DNA from 2 places in the Bradyrhizobium ganzhouense genome. Region 2 is predicted to be linked to the other one. Evidence: predicted binding sites of a transcription regulator. Region 2 holds the regulator's gene; the other holds the start of a gene.
What was found. The regulator HrcA, encoded in region 2, represses chaperone genes, less so after heat shock. The targets are predictions, from matches to a motif close to GTTAGCACTCNCNNNNNGNGAGTGCTAAC.
Positions count from the first base shown of each region.

Region 1: a site for HrcA is predicted at 1,534-1,562, ahead of ACLFLU_RS27535 (co-chaperone GroES). Genes of this name have one in related genera too.

Region 1 covers NZ_CP181318.1:5,956,465-5,963,839, reverse strand. The annotation lists gene groL (chaperonin GroEL) at 1-1,131, opposite strand, end outside; gene ACLFLU_RS27535 (co-chaperone GroES) at 1,177-1,491, opposite strand; gene ACLFLU_RS27530 (usg protein) at 1,883-2,170, shown strand; gene ACLFLU_RS27525 (cupin domain-containing protein) at 2,325-2,864, shown strand; gene ACLFLU_RS27520 (LysR substrate-binding domain-containing protein) at 2,996-3,916, opposite strand; gene ACLFLU_RS27515 (amino acid ABC transporter substrate-binding protein) at 4,078-4,998, shown strand; gene ACLFLU_RS27510 (threonine aldolase family protein) at 5,027-6,094, shown strand; gene ACLFLU_RS27505 (NupC/NupG family nucleoside CNT transporter) at 6,222-7,375, opposite strand, start outside.
Region 2 covers NZ_CP181318.1:316,866-324,240, reverse strand. The annotation lists gene grpE (nucleotide exchange factor GrpE) at 1-488, opposite strand, end outside; gene hrcA (heat-inducible transcriptional repressor HrcA) at 587-1,675, opposite strand; gene rph (ribonuclease PH) at 1,857-2,570, shown strand; gene rdgB (RdgB/HAM1 family non-canonical purine NTP pyrophosphatase) at 2,582-3,217, shown strand; gene hemW (radical SAM family heme chaperone HemW) at 3,204-4,358, shown strand; gene ACLFLU_RS01535 (penicillin-binding protein activator) at 4,460-5,695, opposite strand; gene rsmI (16S rRNA (cytidine(1402)-2'-O)-methyltransferase) at 6,035-6,985, shown strand; gene ACLFLU_RS01525 (YraN family protein) at 6,972-7,373, shown strand.

The DNA of each region.
Region 1 (7,375 bases), 3.3 Mb from region 2:
CGCGACGCCGCCCGCGAGCTTGGCGAGACGCTCCTGGAGCTTCTCACGGTCGTAGTCCGAGGTGGTTTCCTCGATCTGCGCCTTGATCTGGGCCACGCGCGCCTCGATGTCGGCCTTCTTGCCGGCGCCGTTGACGATCGTGGTGTTCTCCTTGTCGATCATCACCTTCTTGGCGCGACCGAGCATGTTGAGCGTGACGTTCTCGAGCTTGATGCCGAGATCTTCCGAGATCGCCTGGCCGCCGGTCAGGATCGCGATGTCCTGCAGCATGGCCTTGCGGCGATCGCCGAAGCCCGGAGCCTTGACGGCCGCGACCTTCAGACCACCGCGCAGACGGTTCACAACGAGCGTGGCCAGAGCCTCGCCTTCGACGTCCTCGGCGACGATGACCAGCGGCTTGCCGGTCTGCACCACGGCCTCGAGCAGCGGGAGCAGCTCGTTCAGCGAGGAGAGCTTCTTCTCGTTGATGAGGATGTAGGCGTCGTCCATCTCAACGCGCATCTTGTCGGCGTTGGTGACGAAGTAGGGCGAGATGTAGCCGCGGTCGAACTGCATGCCCTCGACGACGTCGAGCTCGGTCTCGAGCGACTTGGCTTCCTCGACGGTGATGACACCCTCGTTGCCGACCTTCTTCATGGCGTCGGAGAGGAACTTGCCGATCTCGGCATCGCCGTTCGCCGAGATGGTGCCGACCTGGGCAATCTCGTCGTTCGAGGTGACCTTCTTGGAGTTCTTGACGAGGTCCGCGACCACGGCTTCGACCGCGAGGTCGATACCGCGCTTGAGGTCCATCGGGTTCATGCCGGCGGCAACCGACTTGGCGCCTTCCTTCACGATCGCGGCCGCGAGCACGGTCGCGGTGGTGGTGCCGTCGCCGGCCGCGTCAGCGGACTTGGAAGCGACTTCGCGCACCATCTGCGCGCCCATGTTCTCGAACTTGTCCTCGAGCTCGATCTCCTTGGCGACGGTGACGCCGTCCTTGGTGATGCGGGGAGCGCCGAACGACTTGTCGAGCACGACGTTGCGGCCCTTCGGACCGAGCGTGACCTTCACCGCGTTGGCGAGGATGTCGACGCCGCGCAGCATCTTGTCGCGCGCTTCAACCGAGAATTTGACTTCTTTGGCTGCCATGTGGATTTTTTCCTTGAGGGTTTGACTGGAGGGAGGGAGGGGCCGTTAGGCCGCCTTCTTCTTGGAAGCGGGGACGTCGAGGACGCCCATGATGTCGCTTTCCTTCATGATCAGCAGATCGACGTTGTCGATCTTGACCTCGGTGCCGGACCACTTGCCGAACAGCACGCGGTCGCCGACCTTCAGGTCGATCGGGATCAGCTTGCCGGCTTCGTCGCGGCCACCCGGGCCAACAGCGACGACTTCACCCTGCGAGGGCTTTTCCTTGGCAGTGTCGGGGATGATGATGCCGCCGGCAGTCTTCTCTTCTGCGTCGATGCGCTTGACCACGACGCGGTCGTGAAGCGGACGGAATTTCATGCAGCTCTCCTAAGCATTTGCACGAGTTGATGATTTTTGGGCGTTAGCAGTCTGTGCCAGCGAGTGCTAGCACAGGCGAGGCTGAAATAGGACAGGAATTTTGCGGGGGCAAGGGCTTCTAGCAGAAAATTCGGCACTCTGAAGGCCCGGCTGCCAAAATCTCTTTACCATCGTTAACCGAGCTTGGGAGGCGTCTTGGGGCCGTATTAGCACGGAGCCGTCTCTGCTGCTAAAGCATTGAATTTCAACAGCTTGTTAAACTTTTGGGCTTGAGATGGGTTGTCAGTTTGCGTCACATTTCTCGCATGTGAGCGCATCTCCACCGGGTGGCTCGTAAGCGGCGTACCGGACCAAGCCACCCCCTGAATGCGCTCCTGCAAAGGAGGTTGGCATGGGATTGCAGGTTGGGGCCGTTTCCGAGGATTTCCGGAAACAGTTGCTGGGCTACGGGCTGACGACGGCCCAAATTCTCTACCGGATGCCGGATCACCCGTCGCTGCTTCAGACCTATGTCTGGCAGAACTACGACATGTTTCCGAAATTCCCGGCGCTTACCGACTTCCTGGCGTTCTGGACCGAGAAGCTCGACGGTCCGCTGCATTCGGTGACGGTGGCGCATTCCAAGCTGATCAAGCCGGCCGAACTCCGCGCTGTGGACGGCGTGTTTCGGCTGAATTGAAGCGGGCAGACGGCGCGTAGGGTGGATTAGCGAAGCGTAATCCACCAACTTCGTTCCGCACTTGCCGAAGCATGGTGGGTTACGCTGACGCTAACCCATCCTACGAAGCTGTTTCCGTGTTAGCCTCCTCGCATAACAACAGGGGAGGCCGCCCATGGCCAAGAAAGCAAAATCGCGCAGCGCAGCCCAGACCGCGGCGAAGAAGCGGAGCGGCGCAAAGACCGCCGCGAGATCATCCGCACGCAAGGCGGTGAAGTCGAAGGCGCGCACAACAGCGGCCAAGGCCGCCGCCAAGAAACCCGCCCGCCCCAAGCAGCGCATCGCGATCAGCCATCACCGCGAGGAAGATTTCAAAGCCGACGGGCTGCGTGCCTACGCAAAATACCGCGACCTCGGCATTGCAGCTGCAAGCCACGGCCTCGCACAAGCGCATGTGATCCGGCTGCAAGGCCCCTGCAATCCGGACGAAGTGTCGAAGCTGCACTTCCACGACGTCGAATTCCAGATGGTCTACGTCCTCAAGGGCTGGGTGAAGACCTACATGGACGGGGAGGGCGAGACCTTGATGAAGGAAGGCAGCGCCTGGACCCAGCCGCCGAAGATCAAGCACATGATCTTGGACTACTCGGATGACGTCGAACTGCTGGAGGTGATTTTGCCGGCGGAGTTCAAGACGGTGGAGTTGAAGGCTTAGAGATTCCCGTTCGCAATGACGGGGCTCTTGTAGCCCGGATGGAGCGAAGCGAAATCCGGGAAAGTCTCTCCGCGGAGAAGGCGGCCCCGGATTGCGCTTCGCTCCATCCGGGCTACGCAGCTAACGGCCGGCTACCGCTCAAGGTAACCCAATTCTTCACTCATGATCGTGCGAGCATATTTGCCAAAAGCATCGATCAACCGGCCGCGCGCGGCATAGGGTGGATAGAGCAGCGCGATCGTCACGGGGACAGCAGGATTGAACGGGCGCGTAATCAGAGCCGCACCAGCGCTTTCGTCATGCGCGGCAATCGGGTTGATGATGCTGATGCCAAGACCCGCCGCGACCAGGGCACAAACGGATGCGCCCAGGTCGGTCTCGGCAACGACGCGGCGCGTCACGTCAGCCTGCGTGAAGATCGTATCGATGCGATCATGGAGCGGACTCCCCGTGGCAAAGGAGATGAAGGCCTCATTGGCGAAATCGGCGGGGCGCAGCGTCTTCTTCTGCGCAAGACGATGCGCCTTCGGCATGATCGCGACGCAACGGGTCTTGAGCACCGGTTCGACATGCACCCCCGCAACCTCGCCGTAGAGCATGGCGAGCCCGGTGTCGCAGAGCCCGGAGCTGACCCAGTCGTGCACGGCGCTCGCCGTGCCGGAACGGATCGAGATCATCACATGCGGATAGTCCATTTTGAAACGCGCCGCGATGCGCGTCAGCAGGCCGCCGGCCAGGCGCGGCATCGCCGCAACGCTTAGCCGACCCATACCGAACGAGCGGATGCTGGCTGCGCTGGCCTCCAGCCCCGCCAAGCCGATGAAAGTCTTCTCCACCTCCTGGAAGAAGCGCGAACCGTCCACGGTCGGGCGGAGGCGGCCGCCACTGCGGTCGAACAGCGGGAATTGCGTGATCGCTTCCAACTGTCCGATCAGGCGGCTGATCTGGGGCTGCGAGGTGTGCATGCGCAAAGCCGCCTGCGTCATCGATCCCGTCACGAAGACCGCCCGAAAAGCCTCCACATGCTTCAGGCCCATGCGCCTGGTGGCCATATCAAATCCGTATAGGAGAGTGTGAAACTGGAATTTCATCAGATCGGGCTTTTGGACGATAGTCCAGAGCATGAATCCGTTCGCACGGAGCAGCCCGTCGTTGCTCACCCACCGCGCACGGCGTCACGGACATTCGCCAAGAGAGGCAAGAGAGGGACAAGATGAAAGCGACAACGATCACGGCACTCGCCACGGCGACCGTCGCTGTCCTTCTTTTTTGCAACGAGGCCATGGCCCAGGGGGCGAGCAGGCTGGACAAGATCCGTGAGAGCGGCTCGATCACATTGGGGTATCCCGAGACCTCGGTGCCCTTCGCCTATCTCGACGGTAACCAGAAGCCGATCGGCTATACCGTGGAGATCTGCGAACACGTGGTGCAGGCGATCAAGACGGCCCTCAAGCTTCCCAAGCTCGAGACTCGCTACAACCCCATCACCTCGGCGACGCGCATTCAGCTGCTCGCTAACGGTACGATCGATCTCGAATGCGGCAACACGACCAATAATCTCGAGCGGCATAAACTTGCCGCCTTTGCTCCCACCACCTTCGTTGCGCAGGTCGTCCTCGTCGCGCGCAAGGATGGCGGGGTCGATGTCAATGACCCGGCTTCGTTTCGCGGCAAGGCTATCTCCGCCCAGGCCGGCGGCCAGACTTTCAAGGTGATTACGCTGATCAACGCCAAGAGCAATCTTGGCATCACGGTCGTGCCGGCCAAGGACACCGCCGAGACCTTCTTGTTGGTGTCGACGGGCCGGGTGGCCGGCTCAGCCAACGATGACGGTCTCGCCTATGCCACGGTCGCCTCGTCCAGGACGCCGGATGACTTCTTGATCGGTAGCAAGGGTCTCGAGATGGCGCCTTACGGCATCGTCGAACCCAAAGATGATCCTGCTTTCAAGAAGGTGGTCGACGACGCCGTGATCGACCTGATCAAGAGCGGACAGATTGCGGCGCTGTACGACAAATACTTCAATTCACCAATTCCGCCGCATGGCCTCAACCTGAAATTTCCGATGAGCGCCGCCCTCAAGCGCGCGCTGGCCAATCCGACCGATTCCGGCGACCCGGCAGTCTACGAATGACGCGGCAAGCGCTCTGAAGGTTCTCGCAATGGCACAACACGACACGAGTCCGGCGGGCGCGGGGTTGCCACCTGTCGACCTGCGCAGCGATACGGTCACCAAGCCGACCGAAGCGATGTATGCCCGCATGGCCTCGGCGCCGCTCGGCGATGACGGGCTGGACGGTGACCCCACGGTGCGGGAGTTGGAGGCCGTCGCGGCGGCGGCGTTGGGCAAGGACGCCGGCCTGTTTGTGCCGAGCTGCACCATGGCCAATCTGCTGGCGACGCTGGCGCAGTCGCAGCGCAGCGAACAGATCGCGTTGGAAGCGAATGCCCATATGTACACCTCCGAACGAGGGGCGGCGACGTTTACAGGGCAGTTCTACCTCGCCATTGCCGGTACCGACGGCGCGATGGACCTGAATTTGCTGGAAGACGCCTTGCAGGGCGAAGGGCTCAAGCTCAAGACCGCCCTTGTCGCGATGGAGACATCGCACAATAACGCAAGCGGCGCAGTGCTACCGCTGGAGCATATGCAGGCCGTGCACGCCATGGCCTCGGCCCGCGGCGTCCCGGTGCATCTCGACGGCGCGCGGCTCTTCAACGCCGCGGTCGCGCTTGAAACGACGCCGGCCGAGGTTGCGAAGCACTGCGACACGGTCTCCCTGTGTCTGTCGAAGGGCCTGAGCGCGCCGGCAGGTGCCGTGCTCGCCGGGCCGCGCGACGTGATCGACCGAAGCCGCAGGTTTCGCCGCATGCTGGGAGGCACGCAGCGCCAGATCGGTATCCTGGCCGCAGCAGGCCTGGAGGCGGTTCAGGTCATGGGTGCGCGCCTGGGCGAGGACCACCGGCGTGCGCGAACCCTGAGCGATGCATTGAACGCGATGCATCCGAAGATCAGCGCGACAATCCCGCAGACGAATATCGTTCAGGTCGATGTCTCTCTCTCCGGGCGTGACAGCGCCGCGTGGTCGGAGGCTCTGGAGAAGGCGGGCCTGCGGGCGAGGCCTTGGGGTCGGCATCGCTTGCGCTGTGTGACCCATCGCCATATCGATGATGCGGATATTGAGCGCGCGGTCACGGCATTTCGCGCCGTGGCCTCAAGTTTGGCTTAGAGCATCCGCTGACCTGACGTGCGGAATTCGTAGCCCGGATGGAGCGAAGCGAAATCCGGGGCCGCTGCTCGCGACGGACAGACTTTCCCGGATTGCGCTGCGCTCCATCCGGGCTACGAGCTCGTTGCTAACTCAACACCCCGACGATCGCGCCCATCAAGCATGTCGTCAGCGTGCCTGACACGACCGACTTCAATCCGAGCGCATTGATCTCGTCGCGCCGCCCCGGCGCCATCACCCCCAGGCCGCCGATCATGATGCCGAGGCTGGCGAAGTTGGCGAAGCCGCACATCGCGTAGAGCATGATCAGGCGCGAGCGCGGGTCGAGCGTACCCGGCGGCAGCTTCGAGAAGTCGACATAGGCGATCAGCTCGTTGAGCACGGTTTTCGTGCCCATCAGGCTGCCGGCGGTGACGGCTTGATCCCACGGTAATCCCATCAGCCAGCACACCGGCGCCATCACGAGGCCGAGCAACCGTTGCAGCGAGATTGCCGCGCCGCCGATATTTGGCAGCAGGCCGAGGATGGCGTTGACGAGATAGACCAGCGCCACCAGCACCAGCAGCATCGCGACGATGTTGATCAGCAGCTCGATCCCCGCGCTCGTGCCTTTCACGATCGCATCCATCGTGCTGGAGACTTCCATCTCCGGATCTTCAAGCGCGCCGCCGGTACGTTTGTCGGATGTTTCCGGGACCATGATCAGGCTGACGAGGATCGCCGCCGGCGCGCCCAGCACCGAGGCGATGACGAAGTGCGCGGCGGCGTCGGGGATAAGCGGCGCCAGCAGCGTCGCATAGAGCACCAGCACGGTGCCGGCGATGCCGGCCATGCCGCCGGTCATCACCAGAAACAATTCGCTGCGGCTCATCTGCGCCAGATACGGCCGCACGAACAGCGGTGCCTCGACCATGCCGAGGAAGATGTTGGCGGCGGTCGAGAGCCCGACCGCGCCGCCGACGCCGAGCGTGCGCTCGAGCAGCCAGGCCATGCCGCGCACGATCGGCGGCAGCACGCGCCAATAGAACAGCAGCGTCGTCAGCACGCTCATCACCAGCACGATCGGCAGCGCCTGGAACGCCAGGATGAAATCGGCGCCGGGTGCCTTCAGGTCGAAGGGCAGGGGACCGCCGCCGACATAGCCGAACACGAAGGAGGAACCGGCGCGCGAGGCCGCGGAGATGGCGCCGACCGCGTCGTTGATGGCACCGAAGGCATGCGCCACGATCGGCACCTTCAGCAGCACGATCGCAGTGGCGAAAGTCACGACAAGGCCGATCA
Region 2 (7,375 bases):
ACGACGGTGCCTGCCGGCACCGACGCATCCGGCACCTCGTACATCGCCTGCTGGAAGTTCGGATCGAACTTCTGCCCCTGCGGATCGAACTTCTTCACGCCGTGCTTTTCCAGCGCGTTGAGCAGCGAGCGCTCGGTGAGCTCGACGCCCTCGATCAAAGCGGTCATGCCGGGATCGGCCGCAGCGCGGGTCTCGGCCGGAACGGCGTCGAGCGCGCGCTGGAGATTGTCGGCGATGTCGAGCACGTCGCGGGCAAAGCCGGTGACGCCGTAGAGCTTGGAGTCAGCGACCTCCTTGGCGGTGCGCTTGCGCAGATTTTCCATCTCGGCCAACGTCCGCAGCATGCGGTCGCGCGCCTCGGCGGCTTCCTTCTGCAGCAATTCCACCGAACCCGGCTCGGGATCGTCGGGCATGATGTAGGGTTTCGACACCACGGGCTCGCCGGTCGCGGCAGTCGTGTCTTCGGGTTGCCGGTCTCGATCGGTCATCGGCTCTCTTTTCAAACTCGTCTTACGGGATTTTGCTGGCCCGGATATCGTGCTTCGGGCGCTGAAAATCAAGCGCCCGTGATCGCCTCAAATGCCGGTCAGCCCCCCAGCAGGCGACTGACGATGCGGGCGGCGTAGTCCACGGTCGGGATGACGCGGGCATAATTCAGCCGCGTCGGCCCGATCACGCCCAGAACGCCGACGATGCGGCCGGCGGCATCACGATAGGGCGAGATGATGGTGGAGGAGCCCGACAGCGAAAACAGCTTGTTTTCGCTGCCGATGAAAATCCGCACGCCTTCGGCGGTTTCGGCGCGCCCGAGCAGGTCGATTACGCCGCGCTTGGTCTCGAGATCGTCGAACAGCAGGCGAACACGCTCGAGATCCTCCAGCGCGTGCAGATCTTCCAGCAGATTGGCGTGGCCGCGGACGATGAGCTGGCGGTCCTCGTTCTCGCCGCCGGACCAGCTCGCAATCCCGGCCGAGATCACCTTCTGCGTCAATTGATCGAGCTCGGCGCGAGCCTCTGCGAGCGCGGTTTCCAGCTCGAGCCGCGCCTCGGCGAGCGTCCGGCCGCGGATCCGCGAATTGAGGAAATTGCCGGCTTCGGTGATGGCCGAGGAGGGAACTCCCGGCGGCAGCGCCAGCACGCGGTTTTCGACCTGGCCGTCTTCGCCGACCAGGATCACCAGCGCCTTCTCTGGTTCCAGCCGCACGAATTCGATGTGTTTCAGCCGCGTATTCGATTTCGGCGTCAAAACGACAGCAGCGGTGCGGGTAAGACCCGACAGCCGCGTCAGCGCCTGATCGAGCGCCGCCTCGACCGACTGCGCCTGGCCGACGGAGGTCAGCTGGCTCTGGATCGACTGCCGCTCGGCCTCGTTGAGATCGCCGACCTGCATCAACGCGTCGACGAAGAATCGCAAGCCGAGTTCCGTCGGCAGCCTGCCGGCGGACGTATGCGGGGCATAGATCAGGCCGAGCTGTTCCAGATCGGCCATGACGTTGCGGACCGAGGCCGGCGATAGCGGCATCGCGATCAGCCGCGAGATGTTGCGCGAGCCCACCGGCTCGCCGGTGGCGAGGTAACTTTCGACAATTTGACGAAAGATGTCGCGGGAACGCTCGTTGAGCTGGGCGAGGCCTGCGCGCGGCGCGATCAGATGGATCGGATCGTGATGGGCCACAGACGGTAACTCCTCTCAGATACTCATAATTTGTCCATCCCTGAGGGTTCTGACAAGCGTGGCGTTTGCGGGGTGGAAAACCGGGGGTGAAAAAGCCTTGTCCTTTCCCCTTGCCGCCCACCCTCACCCCACCTACAAGCACCGCGAATAGCCCTTACCTGCGAGTTTTGGAGGATTTCCCATGCGGCCAAGCCGCCGTGCGCCCGACGAATTGCGCCCCGTGACGCTTGAGCGTGGCGTGGTCAAGTATGCGGAAGGCTCCTGCCTCGTGAAATTCGGCGACACCCATGTGCTGGTCACCGCCACGCTGGAAGACCGCCTGCCGCCCTGGCTGAAGGGCCAGGGCCGCGGCTGGGTCACCGCCGAATACGGCATGCTGCCGCGCGCGACCTCCGAACGCACCCGCCGCGAAGCTGCCGCAGGCAAGCAGAGCGGCCGCACCGTCGAGATCCAGCGCCTGATCGGGCGTTCGTTGCGCACCATCGTCGATCTCGAAGCGCTCGGCGAGCGCCAGATCACGGTCGATTGCGACGTGCTCCAGGCCGACGGCGGCACCCGCACCGCCTCGATCACCGGTGCCTGGGTCGCGCTCGCCGACTGCATCAACTGGATGAAGACGCGCAACATGATCAAGGCCAACGTGATGCGCGACAACGTCGCCGCGATCTCCTGCGGCATCTATCAGGGCAAGCCGGTGCTGGATCTCGACTATGCCGAGGATTCCGAAGCCGAGACCGACGCCAATTTCGTCATGACCGGCGATGGCCGCATCATCGAGGTGCAGGGCACCGCAGAACGCGAGCCGTTTACGCAGGACGAGTTCCTGGCGCTGATCGCCTTGGCGCAAAAAGGCATCGCGCGCCTCGTGGACTTGCAGAAACTCGCTGTCGCGTAGTCAATAGGCCCATGCACCGCCGAATCACCGGAAAGCTCGTCATCGCGACCCACAATCCCGGCAAGCTCGCCGAGATGAAGGAGCTGCTCGCGCCTCACGGCATCGAGGTGGTATCGGCCGGCCAGCTCGGCCTGCCCGAGCCCGAAGAGACCGGCAACGACTTCCGCAGCAATGCCGCGATCAAGGCGATGGCGGCGGCGCAGGCGACCAAGCTTCCTGCTTTCGCCGATGATTCCGGCATCGTGGTCGATGCGCTCGACGGCGCGCCCGGCATTTTCTCCGCACGCTGGGCTGGTCCGAGCAAAGATTTTGCTGCCGCGATGGCACAGATCGAACGCCTGTTGCAGGAGCGTGGCGCCACCACGCCCGACAAGCGCAAATCGCATTTCGTCTCGGCGCTCTGCGTCGCCTGGCCTGACGGTCATCTCGAAGAGGTCGAGGCCCGCGTCGACGGCACGATGGTCTGGCCGCCGCGCGGCACCGCCGGCTTCGGCTACGATCCGATGTTCCTGCCGGATGGTTACGACCGCACCTTCGGCGAGATGACCAGCATCGAGAAGCACGGCCTGCCGCCGCTCGGCCTCGGCCTGTCGCACCGCGCCCGCGCCTTCGTGAAACTGGCGGAGATCTGCCTTGAGCCGCGCTAAGGAAGCCTTCGGCGTCTACGTGCACTGGCCGTTCTGCCTGTCGAAGTGCCCCTATTGCGACTTCAACAGCCACGTTCGCCACGCCGCGATCGACGAAACGCGCTTTGCATCCGCCTTCGCCCGCGAGATCGAAACGACCGCACAGCGCTCGCCCGGCCGCGAGGTCACCTCGATCTTCCTCGGCGGCGGTACGCCCTCGCTGATGCAACCGGCAACCGTCGGCGCCGTGCTCGACGCCATCGGCAAGCACTGGAAAGTTGCCAACGACGTCGAAGTGACGCTCGAGGCAAACCCGACCAGTGTCGAAGCTACGCGTTTTGCCGGTTATCGCGCCGCCGGCGTCAACCGCGTCTCGCTCGGCGTGCAGGCGCTCGACGACGCCTCGCTGAAAGCGCTGGGCCGCCTGCACAGCGCGCGCGAAGCGCTCGATGCCGTCGCGATCGCGCGCCGCTCATTCGATCGCTATTCGTTCGACCTGATCTACGCCCGCCCGGACCAGACGCCGGCAATGTGGGCCGATGAGCTGCGGCTCGCCATCGATGAGGCGGCCGAGCATCTGTCGCTCTATCAGCTCACCATCGAGGAAGGCACGCCGTTCTTCGGCCTGCACCAGGCCGGCAAATTGAAGACGCCGGACGAAGCCGTCGCACGCGCGCTCTACGACGTGACGCAGGAAACCTGCGACAGGCTGGGGCTACCCGCTTACGAGATTTCCAATCACGCCCGGCGCGGTGCCGAGTGCCGGCACAATCTCGGGTACTGGCGCGGCGAGGAATATGCAGGCATCGGTCCTGGCGCGCATGGCCGCCTCGACATCGACGGCGTGCGCCATGCCACCGCCACCGAGAAGCGCCCCGAGGCCTGGCTGATGCGCGTCGAGACCAATGGCGACGGCGTCGTCACCGACGATCTCCTCAACAGCGAAGAACGCGCCGACGAATTCTTGCTGATGGGATTGCGCCTGGCCGAAGGTATCGACCCCGAGCGTTACACCGCGCTCTCCGGCCGCCCGCTCGACCCCAAACGCATCGCGCTCTTGCGTGAGGAAGGCGCGATCACGGTGGACGCAACGGGCCGTTTGCGCGTCACGAGCAGCGGATTCCCGGTGCTGGATGCGGTTGTCGCGGATCTGGCGGCGTAGCGAACTGCCGTAGCCCGGATGGAGCGAAGCGCAATCCGGGAACGGTCTCTCCGGCTGCTCAATCCCGGATTTCGCTTCGCTCCATCCGGGCTACGAAGCCATCAAGCCCCAAAACTCTTCGGCGAGCCCGCGACCGCGACACCGCCGCCCGTCGTCACCTTCATCACCGCGAGCCCGCGTTCATTGGTGCCGTCGGCGCGGAAACGGAACAGGCCGTCGATGCCGGCGAAGCCCGAGGGATTGGTGAGCACATCGGACGAGAAGCGCGTGGTGCCCTGCGTGCGCGCGAGTGCTGCCACGAGCGCGACCGCGTCATAGGCGAGCGTTGCGGTGCGGATCGGCTCTGCGCCGTATTTGGTGCGGTAACGGCCGGAGAACGCGCGGAAGCCGGCCGGATCCGGTGCGGCGTAGAGGCCGCCTTGCAGCGCCGGGCTGGCATAGACGCGTGGGCTGTCCCAGAGGCCGGTGCCGAGCAGCTGGATGTTGCGCAGATTCGCGCCCGCTGCGGTCATCGCATCCGCCACCGCGACGACGGCATCGCCGTCATCGGCAATGAAGAGTGCATCCGCGCTGCCGAGCTGCTGCGCGACAGTGCGCGCGGGTGTGGCCCGATCGGCGCCGTATTTCTCGAACGCGACGATGCGTCCGCCGCGCCGGGGCACCGCGGCCTTCACCGCGGCTTCAACGACGTTGCCGTAGGCGTTATCGGGCACGAGCACGGCGACGGAGCGTTTCCCGATGCTGGCGGAATACTCGACGATGCGATTGACGTCAGACTCCGGCAGGAAGCTCAAGAGATAGACGCCGCGGCCGGCGATGCTCGAATCGGTCGAGAACGCCATCACCGAGATGCCGCGCGTGCGCGCGACCTGCGCCACCGCCGGGACCGACTGTGCGAACAGCGGCCCCAAAATGATCTCGGCGCCTTCGTCGACCGCCTGCTGCGCGCCGGCTTGCGCGCCCTGCGGGCTGCCATTGTCGTCCTTGATCAGCAGTTGGATGTTCGGGTTCTGGAACTCGGCCAGCGCCATCTCGGCGGCGTTGCGCATGGATTGCGCGGCGAGCCCGGCATTGCCGGCAGCCGAGAGCGGCAGGATCACGGCAACCTTCACGCCGCCGGTGCCTGCGGTGGTCGCCTGCTGCGGCGGGCCGGCCGGCTGGGCCGGCGGCGGAGAGGAGCTCGAGAACGGGTTGGAAAACTGGCTGAGGCTCTGCTGTACGCCGGCGCAGGCCGACAGCAGCGGCGTGCCGAGCAGCAGGCCAAGCGCACTCCGCCGGGTCGCGCCCGAGAGACGGGGCCCCTCAACGGGAGACTTCAGATCACGCGGGCCCACCATGGCAGCTCTTCTTCTGATCTTCCGTCACCGGCCGATCACAGCAAATCTTGCCGCGACAGAAGCCGCGGATTCGGGCATATTGTCGGCAAATAGTTAACCAAAACAAAAGGATAATGACCGCTTAACGCGGCTGCCCTCGGTTCCTGGCTGGCTGTTCGCCGTCCATCATCCAGCATCAAAGCGGGGTTTCCGCCGCGAATATGGCGCAGACGCTTCATTCCCTAGGGAATGTGATGCCGGATGGATCACATTCCAGTCCTTCCTCGCCCCTCACCCGGTATGATCTTTTTCAAGGGACCGGTTCCCAGCCCCGGGGATCATGCCTAAGTTCGATCCATTATGCGCGCAAAGCCGGCCCCGATAAATACGCCTGAAGGCACAGACGCCGCCCCGCGCGGTTTCTCCATTGACGCCCATCGGCTCGTGGCGCCGAGGCCGGCGGCCGGCCTCTATCTGGTCGCGACCCCGATCGGCAATCTCGGCGACATCACCCTGCGCGCCCTGCAGACGCTGGCCGGGGTCGACGTCATCGCCTGCGAGGACACCCGCATCACGCGGCGCCTGACCGAGCGCTACGACATCTCGGCGCAGCTCAAGCAATATCACGAGCACAATGCCGAGGCCGCCCGCCCGAAGATCCTGGAGGCGCTTGCCGCTGGCGGCTCGGTCGCGCTGGTATCGGATGCCGGCACGCCGCTGATCTCCGATCCCGGCTACAAGCTGGTGCGCGAGGTCTGCGCGGCCGGCCACGCGGTCTATGCGCTGCCCGGCCCATCCTCGGTGCTGGCGGCACTGTCGGTTGCGGCCCTGCCGACCGATCGTTTCTTCTTCGAGGGATTTCTGCCGGCGAAATCCGCCGCGCGGCGGTCGCGCCTCACTGAACTTGCCCGCATCGATGCGACGCTGGTGATGTTCGAATCCGGCAATCGGGTGCAGGACACACTCGCCGAGCTCGCCGAGATCATGGGCACACGCGAGGCCGCGATCTGCCGCGAGCTGACAAAACTGCACGAGGAGATTTCGCGCGCGAAGCTCGACGAGCTGGCGCGCGAGGCGGACACGCTGGAGACGCGCGGCGAATTCGTGCTGGTGATCGCTCCGCCTGCCGCGGGTGCCGACGTGCTGACGTCGGATGCGCTGGACGATGTCCTGCGCGAGCAGCTCGCAACGCATAGCGTCAAGGACGCCGTCGCGCACGCAGTCGCGCTCTCGGGGCGGCCGCGCCGCGAGGTCTATGCCCGCGCGCTCGAGCTCGCAAGAGATTTGCGGGGCGGCGATGGCGAAGACTAAGGACGCAGCGGAATCAAAAGTGGCCTCGCCCGAACGCGTCGCCGCGTTCCGCACCGGCATCTCGGCCGAGAGCCGCGCCGCAGCCTATCTGATGGCGAAGGGCTACCGTATCCTGGCCAGGCGCTACCGCACGGCGCATGGCGAGATCGACCTCGTGGCGCGGCGTCGCAACCTGATCGCCTTCGTCGAGGTCAAGGCGCGCGCCAGTCTCGATGAGGCCGCCTATGCGGTGACGCCGCGCCAGCAGCAGCGCATCATCGACGCCGCGCAGGGCTGGCTTGCCACGCATCCCGAGCATGCGGAATTCGAATTGCGATTCGACGCCATGCTGATTGCGCCGCGATCACTTCCACGCCATGTGTTGGCGGCATTCGACGCCTCGACCTGAAA